One region of the Variovorax sp. HJSM1_2 genome, then DNA from elsewhere that is predicted to be linked to it. Evidence: predicted binding sites of a transcription regulator. Region 1 holds the regulator's gene; the other holds the start of a gene.

Region 1 (8,685 bases):
TCGAAGCGTTCGGACACTTTCTGATCGGTGGCAACTTCGCCGTCGGCTTGATCGTGTTTGCCATCCTGGTGGTCATCAACTTCATCGTGGTGACCAAAGGTGCAGAACGCATTGCCGAAGTCTCGGCGCGTTTCACCCTGGACGCCATGCCCGGCAAACAGATGGCGGTGGATGCCGACTTGAACGCCGGTCTGATCAACGAAAAGGAAGCCAAACGCCGCCGTGCCGAAGTGGCCGAGGAAGCCGATTTCTTCGGCTCCATGGACGGTGCCTCGAAGTTTGTGCGCGGCGATGCCGTCGCCGGCATCTTGATTCTGCTCATCAACATCGTCGGTGGCTTCACCATCGGCATGTTGCAACACGACCTCAGCGCCAAACAAGCCGCCGACAGCTACATCCTGCTGGCCGTGGGTGATGCGCTGGTGGCGCAAATTCCCGGCCTGTTGGTCTCTGTGGCAGCGGCCATGGTGGTCTCGCGCGTGGGCAAGGACGACGACATCAGCAAACAGATCGTTGGCCAATTGTTCACCTCCCCCAAAGTGCTGGCCATCACCGCTGGCATTCTGGCGCTGCTGGGCCTGGTGCCCAACATGCCGCACCTGGTGTTTCTGTCCATGGCCGCGGTCCTGGGTTATGGCGCCTGGCTGATTGCACGCCGTCCGCCGCCCGCAGACACCGCGGTCGTCGCACCGCCCTCGCCCACCGATGGCGAAGCCACCTGGGACGACTTGCAACCCGTGGACCTGCTGGGCCTGGAACTGGGCTACCGCCTGATCACCCTGGTCGACAAGTCCCGCCAGGGCGATTTGCTCACCCGCATCAAGGGGGTGCGGCGCAAGTTTGCGCAGGAGGTGGGTTTCCTGCCACCTGCCGTGCACGTGCGCGACAACCTGGAACTGAAACCCAGCGCCTACCGCATCACACTGCGCGGCGTGGTGGTGGGTGAAGGCGAAGCCTTCCCCGGCATGTACCTGGCCATCAACCCCGGCGGCATCACCACACCACTGATTGGCACCGCCACCACCGACCCCGCGTTTGGCTTGCCAGCCCACTGGATAGACGAACGCCAGAAGGAAGCGGCGCAATTGGCAGGTTTTACCGTGGTTGATTCGGAAACCGTGATGGCGACGCATTTGTCACACTTGATGCAAGTCCAGGCAGCCCGTTTGCTGAGCCGGACAGAAACCCAGCAGCTGGTGGATCACATCAGCCGCCAAGCGCCAAAGTTGATCGAAGAAGTTGTTCCCAAAATGGTCTCGATTGCCACATTCCAGAAAGTCCTGCAGTTGCTGCTGGAAGAGTCTGTGCACATCCGCGACATTCGCACCATCGTCGAGTCGCTGGCCGAGCATGCCACCAGCACCACCGACCCCGCCGAACTCGCCCGCCGCATCCGTGTGGCGCTGGCCCCGGCCATCGTGCAGCAGATTTACGGCCCGGTGCGCGAACTGAACGTGATTGCCATAGAGCCCAGCCTGGAACGCATGCTGGTGCAAGCCCTGGGCAACACCGCCGGTCCGTCGCTGGACCCCAGCGTCGCCGAAATGCTGACCCGCAGCGCCGCCGACGTGGCACTGAAGCAAGAAGAACTTGGCGTGCCGGCCTGCCTGCTGGTACCCGACCCGATTCGCAATGCCATCTCGCGCCTGGTTCGCCGCGTCGCCCCGCGGCTGCAGGTGCTGGCGCACAGTGAAATTCCTGAAACACACACCATTCGCATCGGCCCTATCCTTAGAGGTGCACTCACATGAACATCAAACGCTTCCACGCCGCCACTTCCCGTGAAGCACTGGCCAAGGCCCGCATGACTTTTGGCGAGGGCACACTGATTCTCTCCAACCGCCCCACCGCCACCGGCGTTGAGGTGGTCGCCACTGCCGAGGACTCACTCGCAGCGCTGGACCAGGTGCACTCCAACATCCAGGCCGGCAAGATTTCGCAGAAAGCCGCCGAAACCCTCAGCCGCCCCAGCGCCCTCAGCAATTTTGCCGAGGAAGAAATCATGGCCAACGCCGTCGAAGACGACGTGGAGCAGCTCACCATGAGCACCTTGTCGTTCCAGGACTACGTGCGTGAACGCATGCTGCGCCGCCGCCATGAAGTAGAGCTCGACAGCGGCGACACCGGCCTGGGCAGCAATACTACATTTGCCGCCACGGCGCCCGCACCAGCCCCCGCTCCCGTGCAAACCGCCGCGCCACGTGCCAACCATTCGGCGCCATTTTCCCGGCCCACAACGAGGCCTGCGGCAGCACCATCGTCGATATCTTCGAACAATGCGCCTTCGCAGAGCATTGTCAAAGAGTTGAATGCCATGAAGGAGTTGATTGAAGAACGCTTCAATACCTTTGCCTGGCTGGGCCAAGCCAAACAGGACCCGATCCAATCCAACCTGATGCTCAAGCTGATCCGTGCCGGCTATTCACCCGCATTGGCCCGCGCCATCTTGGAACGTTTGCCTGAGGACACCGCGCCAGCAGAAGCCGTGCGCTGGTTGATGGACGTGCTGGAACGCAACCTGAAGACCGACGCAGCCGGTCAGTCGCTGGTACAGGAAGGCGGCATCTACGCCTTGGTCGGTGCCACTGGCGTGGGCAAGACCACCACCGCCGCCAAGCTCGCCGCGCAGTGTGTGCAGATGCACGGCGCCAACAGCGTAGGCCTGGTCACGCTGGACACCTATCGCGTGGCCGGTCACGAACAATTGCGCGCCTATGGCCGCATGCTGGGTGTCGTCGCCCATCTGGCCCACGACCGTGCTGCACTGCAAGATTTGCTGAGCCTGCTGGCGAACAAGAAGATGGTGCTGATCGACACCACCGGCATCGCCCCGCGCGACCCGCGCAAGCGTGACATGCTCGGCGTACTGGACCTGCCGGACATCAACCGCCTGCTGGTGTTGAACGCTGGCGGCCATGGCGACATGTTGGAAGACGTGCTGACCTCGTTCAAAACCACGGGCACACAACAGGCCATCCTGTCCAAGGTGGACGAAGCGGTCAAGCTTGGCCCTGCTCTTGACGCGGTGATTCGCCACCAGTTGGTGTTGCGTGGGGTGTGTAATGGGCAACGGGTGCCAGAAGATTGGGAATCCGCCGATGCCGGCAAGCTGATCCGCAACTCCATGCGCTCAGCGACCAAATCGGTTTTTGATCCCAAGGCAGCGGATTTGAACTTCTTCTTCTCACCCGCATCTCCTGTTGACTACAAGGACCGTGCTCATGCTTGAACCCAGCATTGACCAAGGGGAAGGACTCAGGCGCTCCATGCCACATGTGGGGCTGCGGGTCATTCCGGTGGTTAGTCGTGGAGAATCAAAAGCGGAACAACCGCTGCTGCTGCAGGTCTGCCTGTCGCTGCAGAAGTTCGGGCAATCGGTGGCCGTGCTGGATGGCACCGCCACCGAAACCGAAGACAACCCGGGCCTGAGCAGCCTGCTGAACCGTGGCAACTGGCTGGCCGACTTCCAACAGGAATCCGCAGCCTTACACATCATGCCGGCGCGTTTGGGGCTGAGCCAATTGGTGGCGCAGCGCAGCACCCACCACAGCAGCCTGCAAACGCTGACCAATCACCTGAAAAACTACGACGTTGCCGTGGTTTACGCACCTGCGGCACAGTTGATGGAATTGATGCCCGAAACCGCCTCGCGGCCGCTTCTGATGGTGGCGCCATTCAAGAAATCCATCGTGAATGGTTACCAGACCTTCAAGCAGTTTTTGGTGGAGACCAACATGACGCCTACGCTCGTGTCCCTCGTCACCGACGCACAAGGTTCGGCAGAGCGCCGCGCCAACTCGGCGGGTGAAACCCTGCAGCACTGCGCCCGCACCTTTCTGCACATGGACACGGAAGTCATGACGGTGCGCTCGTTCGCGGTGCGTGGCAAAGCCCGCCCGAACACCCCTAAGCTGGCGATGCGCCTGCTGGAAGACTCGTTCGCCGTGCACAAGGCTGGCTTTCGCACAGCCGCGGCCGAACCTCCGCTGCAAACCTGGCCAGAGGGATGGAGCCGCTGATGTACACAGCCAAAGGCCATCTCGATCGCGAACACATGATTCGCCAGTACGTGCCGCTGGTGCGGCGCCTGGCACATCACATGATTGCCAAACTGCCCCCCAACATCGAGTTGGACGACCTGATACAGGTGGGCATGATCGGCTTGACCGAAGCGTTGACCCGGTACGAAGTCAACCAGGGCGTGCAGTTCGAAACCTTTGCCACCCAACGCATTCGCGGCGCCATGATCGATGAGTTGCGCGAGGGCGACTGGATGTCGCGCAGCTCGCGCAAGAGCCAGAAGGACATTGAACAGGCGGTGCGCCGGCTGGAGCAAAAGCTCGGCCGCGTGCCTATCGAATCCGAGATCGCCGCCGAGCTCGACATGAGCCTGCCCGATTACCAGGAACTGCTGGGCAAGGTACGCGGCACCCAGTTGGTCTACCTCGAAGACATGTCCGGCGGCTACGATGACGAATCGGGCTTTCTGGATCACCATGTCTCCGACGAAGGTGAAGCCGACCCCATGCAACTGTTGCGCGACCATCGTTTGCGCGCGGCCCTGGTGGAAGCCATCAAGACCCTGCCCGAACGCGAGCAGCACATCATGAGCATGTACTACGAAAAAGATCTCAACCTGAAAGAGATCGCGGCTGTCCTGGGCGTGACCGAATCGCGCGTTTGCCAACTGCACAGCCAATCCATCGCCCGCCTGCGTGCCAAGATGCGCAGCCACTGAGTCTGTTGGGCGATCTCGCCGCTGGAGGCGCCAAGCGTTACGCCATAAAAAAAACGCCCTTGAAAATCTCAAGGGCGTTTTTGTTTGTGAAACAAATGCAATCGCGTCAGGTGGCCAGGGCTGTGTAGATGCGCGGCGGAGATGAACGTTTGCGGCTGGCCATCACTTGATTGGCGTAGGTGGTTTCGTCTTCACCCGGCAGGACCGCAGATAACGCACGGTCGACCACCACCGCACGGCGACGCACACCTTCGCGTTGACGGGCCATTTGCAAAGACAACTTTTCCATGCGCTCGCGCAAAGCCGGATCCAACATCGGCTTGAGGCCGGACTTGCCACGGGACACACCGGCCAGCGAAGCCACGGCATCACGCAAGGCCGCGCTGGCAGCCGTCAATTCATGCACATCACCCGAGACCAGGGCTTCGGACACCGCTTCAACCAAGGCCTCAATCCGATTCAAATCAGGGGTATCAGACAGTTGTGCGGTCATGTGCCGGCCCAGTTCTCGGTAGTTGTATTCAGTAATTGCGATTCACGCTGAGCATTTCGCTCGCGTTGGCCAGCAATTTGTCGGCGATCGCTTCTGCATCGACCTTGAAAGTGCCATTGGCGATGGCGGCACGCAACTCGGCCACCTTCTTTTCATCAAAATCGGCCGTCACGCCTTTGCTGGACTGCTCAAGTGAACGCACCATGGTCGATACCGATACAGATGCGCCGCTAGTGGTTGCGCGCACCCCTTCACGCGCCACGCCGGCCGGCGCCGCTTCTTTTTCCTGCACAACTTTCTTGTTGTCAGGCACACCAGCCAAGGCTGGCAATTCAGGGGTCTGTCCAATCTTCATCACACGCTCCGTAGTTCCCATGTGCGGGACCTTGTAGTCATGGTATCGACCATCTGGCGGCTTACTTTAGACATTTTCACTGCGTATACGCAATTTGTCTACATTTCTAATTTGATGGTGCGTGCATCCAAAACCACGCCCGACATTACCCGGCCATTTTCCATGCGCACACGTGCGGGTTGGCCGATCACGCCGGCCTGCATGGCTTGCCCATCCGAAGCCACCTGGAAACCATTGCCTTCAGCCACGACACGCACCTGGGCTCCGGCCTGGAACACTTGCGGCTGCTTCACCATATGAAATCGCATCGCCTGCCCAGGCATCAAAGCCCGCGCAGCCACCGCACCTACCCATTGGTCAGCATTGGCGACGATGGGGGAAAAATCTTCGGCCCAATCGATCTCGCCCTGCATGGCATCGTCCTGGGTGAGTACTGCGCCTGCGGCCACCGGTCCACGCAAGATCCAGGCCGGGCCATAGGCTTTGACGGTGATGGGCAAAAACACATTCCAGCGCGTCACGCCATCCACACAGCGCAGGCCAATGCGGCTTTTGCCCCAGAGCTTGCCACCAGTGGGCAAATAGGGTTCAACCTTGCCGCAGGACGCCAGGCGCAGACGCGAATCCAATGCGCCCACCGTGACCTCCATGCGCAGTGGCATGGCGTTGGTGGCACTGGATTGGGCCAGAGCGTCGTCCACCCATTGGCGGGTCGCGGCGGTGTAGCCGCCGTCTGCCGTTGCCGGCGGCTGCGCTTGCTGCGCAAAACCACTCAGCGCCGAGCCCGATAACGCCAACGCAGCAGCAAGCCCACGGGCCCAGGGCATGACTTTTGAAGATGTGTGCATAAAACCTCCTGGCGACACCGCCTGGACATCTGCCACAGAGTCGGCAAACCACCACACGGTCCCAGCACTATAGGGAGAACAGGCTGCGGCAAACCCTGGAACTGCACCGCATTCACCCCCCTCTTCGCCACTTCGCGCGAAGCTGGCGTTCCCATAATTTCCCCATCGCATCAGCGGACCACTCCTATGGCGCCGCTGCCGTGCAACTACTGCACAAAAGACCGCACATACGACCGCATTCAAGGGGAACACTATGCTGGACAAACTGGTTGGAAGCCTGGACATTCAAACCAAGGCACTGCTGCTGCGCGCCGAGCGCCAGCGCACGATCTCCAGCAACATCGCCAACGTGGATACCCCCGGGTATGTGGCGCGCGATTTCAAATTCGGCGATGCCATGGCAGCGGCCATGGGTGGCGGCTCCACGATTGCCGGAGCCAGCCAGACCGACAAGCGGCACATGCAGATCCCCAGCCCCGATCTCTCGGGTGCCAGCACTCTTGCGCTGGGTTACAGCGTGCAAAGCCAGCCCAACATGGACAACAACACCGTTGACCTGGACCGCGAACGCGCCAACTTCGTCGACAACGCCGTGCGTTATGAAGCCACGCTGCGCTTCATCAACGGCCAAAGCAAAACCATGCTCAGCGCCATCCAAGGCCAGTAAAGCACCTCATTTCAAACATCCAAGGAGCACCTCATGTCGATGTTTTCCATTTTTAGCGTCTCTGGAAGCGCGATCAGCGCGCAGTCACAACGCCTCAACGTTGTGGCCAGTAACCTGGCCAATGTCGACGCCGTAGCCGGCCCCGATGGCAGCGCATACAAGGCCCGCCGCGTGGTGTTCCAAACCGAACTGCTGGGCGCAGAAAGCTCAGCCGGCGTGCGCGTCAAGGAAATCACCGAGGACGACACCCCCGGCCGCAAGGTGCTCGACCCCAACAACACCCTGGCCGACGCTGATGGCTACGTGACCCACTCCAACGTCAACCAGGTGGAGGAAATGGTCAACATGATCTCCGCCTCGCGCTCCTACCAGAACAACGTCGAGGTCATGAACACGGCCAAGACCCTGTTGCTCAAAACCCTGCAAATGGGTCAATAAACAAAACAACAACCAAGGACCAAATCATGGCAGTCAATGGCATTAGCAGTTCGTGGGACACCGCGAGTTCCTCCAGCACCAGCTCGTCGTCCTCGACGATTGGTGACCAGCAAGATCGATTCCTGAAGCTGCTGGTGGCGCAGTTGAACAACCAGGATCCGATGAACCCTATGGACAACGCCGAAATGACCACTCAGATCGCACAGATCAACACGGTCACCGGCATCCAGCAGCTCAACGAAACAATGAAGAGCATGTCGGACCAATTCACCTCGCTGCAGGTCATGCAAGGCGGCACCATGGTCGGCCGCACGGTGATGACCGAAGGCGACACGCTCAACCTCGACACCGAATCGAAAACCGGTGGCGGAGCCTTCGACCTGGACGGCAAGGCCGCCAATGTGACGGTACAAATCTACTCGTCCTCCGGCAAGATGATAGGCACGCTGCCCATGGGCTCGCTGGAAGCGGGTCGTTACTCGTTTGCCTGGGACACCTCCACCTACAGCGGCACGGGCGACCTGACGTTCAAGGTGGTCGCCACCAATGGCTCCAGCGCCGTCGGCTCCACCGCGCTGATGTCCGACAAGGTCTTGTCGGTCGGCGCCGAAGACGGTGCGCTCAAGCTGTCGCTGCTCAAAGGCGGCACGGTCGACTACAGCGCCATCAAGGCCATTCTCTAAACCAACCTCTTCATCACCTCCATTTCTAACAGGAGTTCATCATGAGTTTTCAACAAGGCCTGTCCGGGCTGAACGCAGCCAGCAAGGGATTGGACGTCATTGGCCACAACATCGCCAACGCCAACACCACAGGCATGAAAGCCTCGCGCGCCGAGTTCGCCGAGCTCTACGCCAGTTCCCTGACCCAAGCCGCTGGCGGCGGCGCCGGCATCGGTGTGGTGGTGAATGCCATCTCGCAACAATTCACACAAGGCAACATCACCGTCACGGGCAATGACCTGGACGTGGCCATCAACGGCTCGGGCTTCTTCCAGCTGCAGCTCACCGACGGCAGCATGGCCTATGGCCGCGCCGGCAACTTCAAGCTCGACGAAAGCGGCAACATCATCACCAATGATGGTGCCAAGCTGATCGGCAACGTCACCGACCCCATCACCGGCGCCGTGCAAACCGGCGTGCCGCT
Region 2 (8,685 bases), on a different contig from region 1:
CTGTTCCGCCGGCGCCCACATGGACAATCACTTTGACTTTTCCGGCCGCCTGATGGAGTACGGTCTCGGTGACTTTTTTTCGTTCATCTTCGGTGAGCAGGAACGATTCTGCGGTCGATCCGCCAATGTAGAGTCCATCCACCCCTTGGGCCATTTCGAAGTCGACCAGGTTTCGCAAGCTGCTGTAATGGATGTCGCCATTGGCCAACATGGGCGTAGGCAGGGCCGGATAAATGCCGGCAAGATCTTTCATCATGTTGGGTTTCTTTCGGTTTACCAGGCCGTCCAGCCGCCGTCGACCACCAGGTTGGAGCCAGTCATGTAGCGGGAGGCATCTGAGGCCAGGAAAACGGCGGCCCCATTGAACTCGTCTTCTTCCGCCATGCGGCCCATGGGCATACGCTGGCAGTAATTGGCCTGAAATTCGGCATCTTGCGAATCGCGCCTGACGCCCGAGGGGGTCAGGATATTGACCCGAACACCTTTGCGCCCCCAATAGGTCGCCAAGTAGCGCGTGAAGTTGTACAAGCCTGATTTGGAGGCGCAGTAAGCCACGGGCTTGACGAAGGCCTTGCCGGTTTTGGCTTCCTTGTAGGCGTAGATGTCCTGGACGGGTGACAACATGCCGTAAATCGAGCCCACGTTCACAATGGAGCCGCGCCCCAGCTTGGCCATTGCGCCACCGATGACCTGGCAGCACAGAAAGGTCCCGGTCATGTTGACTTCAAGAACCTCCCGCCAGACTTCTTCCGGGAAGTCCTCGAACGGCCCGGATACTTCGGGCGGGGCACTAGGCTGGGTATCGAGCCCGGCGTTGTTCACAAGCACGTGCGGAACGCCCCAGCGGGTGACCAACGCCGCCAGCCCGGCCGCAATGGAGCTCTTGTTGGTGATATCCACTTTGAAAAAGGCAACCCGCCCGGAAGCAACCGGGAAGCGTTCCTGCAATATGGCCTCATCCGGGATGCTGCGGTTGAAGATGGCAACCTTGGCACCCCGTTCAATGAACTCCAGCGCAAATTGCCGGCCGATCTGGCCCAGTCCGCCGGTGATCACAATCACGCGATCCGTCAGGTCGAAAACGTCTTGTCGTGTCATCTGTTGATTACCTATTGGTTTACTTCACACCCAGTTTGTCAATCAGTTGCTTGAACAAGGCGCTGTCTGCCATGATCTGCTTGCGGAACGTGGCGCCGTCCACCACGGAGTAACCCAGGTTTTGCTTTTCCATGGATTCCTGCACCGCCGGCTCATTCGCGGCTTTGATGAAAATGCCCGAAAGCTTTTCCATGACATCGGCAGGCACGTTCTTTGGTGCGGCCAGGCCGCGCCATGTGCCCATGGACAAGTCAATTTTTCGTTCCTTCAGCGTAGGAACCTGTTCAAACCCTACACCTTTGAATCGCTGATCGGCAAACACACCCAGAGCTCTCAGTTTGCCGCTGTTGACATAGGTGGAGACTTCTGACGGCGACGACGTCACTGCGTCGATGTGCGACCCCAGCAGTGCCACAACGGCGGGTGCATTGCCCTGAAAAGGCACATGGCTAAAGCTTGTACCTATCTTCTGGCTCAGCGCCTCGGCCGAGAGGTGCGACAGCCCACCCGTTCCGGCGTTGCCAAACTTCATGGGATCCTTGGACTTTTTCGCGGCCTCGACAAACTCCTCAATCGTGTTCCATGGCGCCTCAGCCCGGACCGTCAGAACGATGGGATCGGCATTCAGCCGAACGATAGGGGTGAAGTCATCGGGCATGGGTTTCATGATGCCCAAGTGCGGGATGATGGCCATCTCCGCGGTCACCATGGCGATCTTGTAGCCATCCGGTTTGGCCAAAGCCACTTCGGTCAGCCCGATACCACCGCTGGCGCCCGGTTTGTTCAATACGGTGATGGCCTGGCTGGTGTGTTTTTTGGCCGCTTCGGCAATTACGCGTGCCAGCACATCCGTGCCGCCACCAGCGCCGAAAGGCACGACGAGTTCAATCGGCTTGTTGGGAAAATCGGCGGCCCCTTGTGCTGCAACCCCTAACGGCAGGGAAGACAGCAGAGCGGTGCCCGCGGCAAGTGCCAGCAGTTTGCGAGTCGTCACGTGAATAGCCATGGTTCAGTCTCCTCTTATGGGTGGATTGGCAACGGGCGCGGTTCATTCCAGGAGCGGCAGCAAGGCGGCCTTGATGGCCAGCTTTTGTTGCTCGGTCACACGCATCATGGGCGAGCGTGGCTCAAACATGCGCAGCCCCTGAAGATGCTGGATGTACTTGACACAAGCGGGCAGGTTGTCGTGGTTCAGCGCATTCCACAACGCGTTGAGCTTGTAGTGCAAGTCTCTTGCGGTCTTGTGGTCGTTGGCCTCTACGGCCTTCTGGATGCGCACAACGGTACCTGGCACCGCGCTGGTCAGTGCCGAGATGGCACCATGCATGCCCAGACAGAATCCGGGGTAAAGCAAGGCGTCCACCCCCGACAACACCACGTTCTCCGGCTTGCAGCGCAACAGCAGGTCAGAGATGGACTTGAGGTCGCCGCCGCTCTGCTTCATGCCAATGACGCCGGGCACCTCATCCATGATGCGCAGCATCAGATCCACACTGAGGTAATTCCAGGGAATGACGTTGTAGATCAGGATAGGGATGCCGGTGGCATCGGCGATGGTGCGGAAATGCTCCACCGTTGCATCCGCGTCGGGCTTGAACAGGTAGTGGACCGGTGTGACCTGCAAAGCGGCAATCTTCATGCCCTTGAGCAGCCGGGACCGTTCAATCGCGCTACGTGTGCTCTGCACAATCAAACCGGCAAGAAATGGCACGCGCTCGGCAGTGGCGTCATATGCCTCTCGCATCACCGAGGCATATTCGGAGTCGGTCAGGGTGTGGCCTTCGCCCGTACTGCCCCCGGCCACCACCCCACAGGCCCCCTGGGATACGATGAAGTCAATCTGCTCGCGCAGCCCTCCCTTGACAAGGTCGCCGTTCTGGTCGAAGGGCATGGTAATGGGGGGCAACACACCGGTGAGTTGCTGGCGTAGTGAAACATCAGGGCTTGGCACGGAGCGGCTCCAGTCTTAAAAGAAAAGAAGTTTCCAACTGTCCGGAATCCGGACTGTCATTCCGGATTTCTTTTAAACTTTAGCGACCCGCGAAATCCCGAACAATCAGTGTTTACCAGCGCGCTTCTGGTGAAATGCGCTCGCCCGAGCGGCGAGTGGAACGCGGCGCTCAGTTGGCCTGTGCGTAACCGATCTGGCGCGAGATCGCATCGGCCGTCTGCAGCAGCAGCGGCGCGAGACTGCTGATCTTGTGATCGGTCATGCGGTCGGCCGGACCGGTCACACTGACCGAAGCAAACACATGGCCTGATGAGTTGCGGATCGGGGCCGCAGCACAGCGCACCCAGACCTCGTGCTCTGCGTTGTCGATCGCATAACCACGCTTGCGGATGGCGATCAGTTCCTTACGCAGCGCTCCGGCCGTGGAGATGGTGGTTGGGGTGTAGACCTTGAGACCGGCTGCAATGACCTGCTCGACCACCTCGCTGCGCTGGAACGCCAGCAAGGCCTTGCCCACACCGGTGCAGTGGGCAGGTGATGACTCGCTCAAACGGGTACCGCTCAGGTGACGGTCTGACGACTCCTCACGGTCGACCACCACCACCTGAAAGCCGTTAAACACCCCCAGGTGCGACGACTCACCCGACAACTTGCACAACCTGTCAATGAACGGCTTGGCTTCGCGCAGAATGTCCATGTTGGCCAATGCAATATTGCCCAGCTCAAACAGCCGTATGCCCAAGCCGTAACTGCCGTTGCGGGTGTCCTGTTCGATAAAGCCTATCTCTTTCATCGCCGCCAGCATCCTGTGCGCAGTCGGGCGCGGCATGCCCGACATTGTGGCGATCTGGGCCAGGGTCAGGTGTCGATTCACCGTCGAAAAACACTCCAGAACACCCATCATCTTGCCAATCGACTGGATTCTGCTTTTATCGTCTGAGTAAGTTTGCAGGGTCTTTGAATCAGCCATGGTCACCTGGTTTCCTTGTGGCTTCGGCCTGTTTTTACGCTGGGTCTGTCTTGCTGTTGTGGGCGCATCCATGCCTGGTGCGCGAGCAGCATTCTTCACGCCATCTTAGATCAAGAGTTTCCACGCCTGGAACGTCACGGGCTGAAGCCGCGGTGTGTGATTGCGGCCAAGGGCGATAGCCGCAATTTTGCTGCTGTACGGCCAGGCCATCTGAACTCAGCAGCAAGATGGCGGCATGTTTTGAAGAAATGGCCCGAGTGTCTTGAACCTGATGCCGTGTATTCGCGCGGCGGCTCAGCCCACCACGGTAGCCGTGCCCTGTGAGTCCACATGCACGATATGTCCACTAGGCGCGAGTTTGAACACCCCTGCCTCGTAAGCATGTTGAACCCGGCGTGATCGTTTGCCGAAGGTCAGGACCACCGAACCTTCAACTGCCCGGCCGACCTCAATCACCGCGTCCTCGAATGTCGCGAGTTGTCCTTCTACCTTTTGTTTGTCGTTGAGGCGTGCGCCCCAGACTTGAAGCGCATGCTGCAGCGCGGCTTGGGCCCGCGGCAGTTGCTGGTTCTTGTCGCCGTTGGTCTTGAGGTGTTGCACGACCTTTTTCAGATTGCTCTGCTCGGTCTCGGATTTACTGATCTGCGCCTCGATCTCCAGCAGCTGCGCTTCCAGGATGGGGTTGACGCCGACCTGCACCGTGGTCACACCGCTGGCGTCGTCCGCGCCGATCTGCGGCACATGCACCTTCATCATGGTGCGGGTATTGCCACCGACGATGCGACCGCGCTTCTGCGCCTTGATGCCCACAATGATCTGGTTGTGTGCCAGCAATTCGCTTTGCAGCACCATGTCGTCGACAGAGATGACAGTGCCCGCCGAAACCTCGGAGTTTTCGATAAAACGCGCAGCAACCGCCCCCGCGGCCTTGACCTTGGAATGGGCGATGATGCCGCTGTTGATCTGGATGTCGCCACCAGCGTCCAGCTCCGCGCCCTCCACCGTGCCGCGTACCACAATATTGCCCGTGACCTTGATCTTCATGTGGGCCATCACATCACCCTTGATTTCGATGCTGCCATCGAAACTGATGTTGCCGCTGTTCATGTCCACCTTTTCCAGGGACAGCACATCCTCCACCAGCATGCCGTTTTCCACACGCACGGGCTGACCTTTGACATCCGCCTCCAGCAGTTCGGCGTCGTCAGCAGCGAAACGCACACCCTTGAGCGGGCTGGCATACGGAGTGTTGATGCCCGGCGAAGGATTGACAGGGTTGCCGCGCACGTCGCAGCCCGCCACTCCGGCTGTGGCGGGATGGCGGCGCATCAAGGGTGCACCCGGCTGAACAAAGGGAATGTCGCCGAGTTCGCGGAAATCGATCAGGCCGTCTTCGTTGACTTTAGGGGCGCGGTCGGCAACTGTCTGCATCAGCAGCTCGAATGTGCTGTCTGCGCCGCTGAGAGGCGGCCTCTGAAAGGCGGCTTCTATCTTGGCCGGCATCACGGCGGCACACGCCTGCAGCACCGCATTTTCATCAATGCCAAAAACGACACCCGCCTGCTTCAAGGCGTTGGCCACGTCAACCACCGCCAGCCCCTGCCCGCCACGCGCAGGTGAAACCTGCAACCAGGCCACGGCGCCATCACCGGCGATCGTCACGGCCACTGAGGCATCGCGTTTTTCAGCGATGTCGATATCAAATGCGTCCGAGTGGTTGCCCCAGCGTTCGAGCAAGGTGTCAAGGCCGTCGTCCAGCACCATCCAGTCGCCGTGACCCGACTGGTCCAGCAGCTGGCGCACGTTGGCAGCGCTCAAGGGCGCGCGGTTCTCCCCCGCCGACATCTGTGCCAGCACGCGCCCGTCCCGCTCGGACAGCACCAGTCCGTCCCTAGCCACCTGGTTTCCTGGCGCACCATCCTGGCCTTCTTGATCTGGCATGAGAAAGCTGCTCCTTCGCTATTGAGATTGTTCTCGTATTGTATGTTTACCTATTAACTTTCCCGGGGGTAAGGGCTGCAGCATTTGCTTCGATACAGATGTCTTTCGGCGCTCCGAAAAAGACCTTTAACAGGGTCTTGTGCGGCCCGCCAGCAAAGCGCATATCGTTGAACGGATTTCTTCTTTGTGTGCCGCGATGCGGCTGTTTAGAGTGAAGCACTCGCACAAACACAAGGTTGAAAACAAATGGGTGCCAGAGAATTTACGGGCCATGCCCTGTCCGGTGCCGACGGCAGCCATAGGCACGAAGTCGACGTACTGGTGATCGGTGGTGGCCCCGCCGGCTGTTGGGCGGCGATCAGCGCCGCAGCCCAGGGCGCACGCGTGCTGCTCGCCGACAAGGGCTTTTGTGGCACCTCGGGCGCCACCGCACCATCGGGCACGGGGCTATGGCACGTGTCACCCGACGGTGATGCCCGTGCCTTGGCCAAAGCCAGCCGCCTGACCATGGGCGGCCACCTGGCCGAGCACGCCTGGATGGACCGCGTGCTGGCCCAGACCTGGGACAACGTGGAGCGCCTGAAAGACTGGGGTTATCCCTTTCCCAGCGATGACGAAGGCAAGTTGCGCTGCACCTCGCTGCAAGGCCCCGAATACATGCGGCTGATGCGCAAGCAGGTGAAATCATCGGGCGCACGCATACTCGACCACAGCCCGGCACTCGAGCTGCTGGTCGACACACAAGGCACGGTCGCAGGCGCCACCGGCGTGAACCGGCAAAGCGGCGACACCTGGGTGGTGCGCGCGGGCGCCGTGGTCATCGCCACCGGCGGCTGCGCCTTCCTGAGCAAGGCCCTCGGCTGCAATGTGTTGACCGGCGATGGCCAGTTGATGGCCGCCGAGGTGGGCGCGGCGCTGTCTGGCATGGAGTTCTCGAATGCCTATGGCCTGGGCCCGGCGTTTTCGTCGGTCACCAAATCCCTGTTCTACAACTGGGCGACGTTTTACGACGCCCAAGGCCAGGTGATAGAAGGCGCCGGTTCCTCACGTGGTCGCAGCGTCATCGCGCAGCAACTGCAGACTCAAGCGGTCTACGCGTGTATCGACCGTGCCGATGCACAAATCCAGGCCTGGATGCGCACCGCGCAACCCAACTTTTTCGTTTCATTCGACCGCCAGGGCATCAACCCTTTCACCCAGCATTTCCCCGTGAGCTTGCGTCTGGAAGGCACGGTGCGCGGCACCGGTGGGCTCAACCTGGTGGACGAAAGCTGCGCCACGTCCGTCCCTGGCCTTTATGCGGCAGGCGACGCCGCCACGCGCGAGTTGATCTGCGGCGGCTTTACCGGCGGTGGCAGCCACAACGCCGCCTGGGCGCTGTCGTCCGGCTTCTGGGCCGGCGCGGGTGCTGCGGCGTTTGGCAAAGATCAGCACGCCCACACCACAGGTGTTTTCCAACGTGTTTTGCAACGCGCGGGCGGTGTGGCGCTGTCCAGCCAAGGTGCCACGGCCTATAACAGCCAGGCGCTGGTGAGCGCGGTGCAGGCAGAGGTCTTCCCCTACGAACGCAACTGGTTCCGCGAAGCCGAAGCATTGCAGGCTTCATTAGGCCGGCTCGATGATCTGTGGCGCCGCCTGCGCCAAAGCGCACCGGCGGCCAGTGCGACGGAAGCGGTGCGCGCCCGCGAGGCTGCCGCCATGCTGGCCACCGCACGCTGGATGTACCGCAGCGCGCTGCAACGCACCGAAACCCGCGGCATGCACCGCCGCCGCGAACATGCCGTGCTCGACCCCGGCCAACGCCACCGCTTGCTCAGCGGAGGGCTGGACGAGGTCTGGGTCCACACACAAGCCGTGCGCGACGAGGTCGCCGCATGATAGAACTCATCAGCCCCGAGCGCTGCACTGCTTGCAACATCTGTGTCAGCGCCTGCCCTACCAACGTATTCGACGTGGTCACCAACGGCCCACCACACATCGCCCGCCAAGAGGACTGCCAGACCTGCTTCATGTGCGAGCTGTATTGCCCTGAAGACGCGCTGTATGTGGCCCCGATTGCGGATCGCCGCGCCACCGCCGAAGAACGCGAACCGTCTACACAGGCCCCGCTGGGCAGCTACCGCCACGCCATAGGCTGGGGCCGTGGGCGCCAGTCCACAGCGGCGGCTGATGCCAGTTTTGAACTTCTTAAACGCGCGCATTGATGCCATGAAACCTACTCTGACAACGCCTTCCACTACACGCTTTGCCACCCGTCGCCGCCTGCTGCTGAGCGCCGCGGGCGCAGCCGCCGCCAGCGCCCTGCCCGGCTTCTCCAGCGCCCAGACGGCCGACAGCAGTGTGCTGCGCCTGGGCTACATCGGCCCCGGCAAAAAGCCTGCGGCGGCCACCGGCTGGGCTCTGCAAAAGGGCTACCTGCTGCGCGAACTGGCGCCGCTGGGTATCAAGGACGTGGTGACGCGCAACTTCCCAAATGGCCCGGATCTGAACGAAGCCTTCTTTGCGGGTGCGCTGGACGCCGGCATCTACGGCGACACCCCCGCCATCGTGGCGCGTGCACGCGGCCTGGAGACACAACTGATTGGTTTTGATTCCGTGGGCTTGAACGTGTGGCTGCTGACACCACGCAACGGCGTGCGCAGCGTAAAGGAGCTGGATGGCCAATCGATTGGTGTGGCGCGTGGTTCTTACATGCACCGCTATGTGCTGGGCCTGCTGAAAGAGC

Evidence for each region. Region 1 encodes FliA, which starts transcription of late flagellar genes. Its sites were predicted from a motif close to CTAAAGTTTNNNNNNNNNNNGCCGNTA; they were not measured.
Region 2: the regulator FliA is predicted to act here: its motif matches at 6,064-6,090, upstream of ACFQ95_RS23720 (DUF342 domain-containing protein).

Annotation. Positions count from the first base shown of each region.
Region 1 covers NZ_JBMOXA010000011.1:150,492-159,176, reverse strand. The annotation lists gene flhA (flagellar biosynthesis protein FlhA) at 1-1,751, shown strand, start outside; gene flhF (flagellar biosynthesis protein FlhF) at 1,748-3,229, shown strand; gene ACFQ95_RS14495 (hypothetical protein) at 3,222-4,019, shown strand; gene ACFQ95_RS14490 (RNA polymerase sigma factor FliA) at 4,019-4,738, shown strand; gene ACFQ95_RS14485 (hypothetical protein) at 4,845-5,231, opposite strand; gene flgM (flagellar biosynthesis anti-sigma factor FlgM) at 5,260-5,586, opposite strand; gene flgA (flagellar basal body P-ring formation chaperone FlgA) at 5,685-6,434, opposite strand; gene flgB (flagellar basal body rod protein FlgB) at 6,688-7,101, shown strand; gene flgC (flagellar basal body rod protein FlgC) at 7,135-7,539, shown strand; gene ACFQ95_RS14460 (flagellar hook assembly protein FlgD) at 7,566-8,222, shown strand; gene flgE (flagellar hook protein FlgE) at 8,264-8,685, shown strand, end outside.
Region 2 covers NZ_JBMOXA010000035.1:21,853-30,537, forward strand. The annotation lists gene ACFQ95_RS23695 (N-acetylneuraminate lyase) at 1-256, opposite strand, end outside; gene ACFQ95_RS23700 (SDR family oxidoreductase) at 274-1,098, opposite strand; gene ACFQ95_RS23705 (tripartite tricarboxylate transporter substrate binding protein) at 1,118-2,104, opposite strand; gene ACFQ95_RS23710 (dihydrodipicolinate synthase family protein) at 2,147-3,049, opposite strand; gene ACFQ95_RS23715 (IclR family transcriptional regulator) at 3,219-4,019, opposite strand; gene ACFQ95_RS23720 (DUF342 domain-containing protein) at 4,314-5,960, opposite strand; gene ACFQ95_RS23725 (FAD-dependent oxidoreductase) at 6,207-7,838, shown strand; gene ACFQ95_RS23730 (4Fe-4S binding protein) at 7,835-8,164, shown strand; gene ACFQ95_RS23735 (ABC transporter substrate-binding protein) at 8,169-8,685, shown strand, end outside.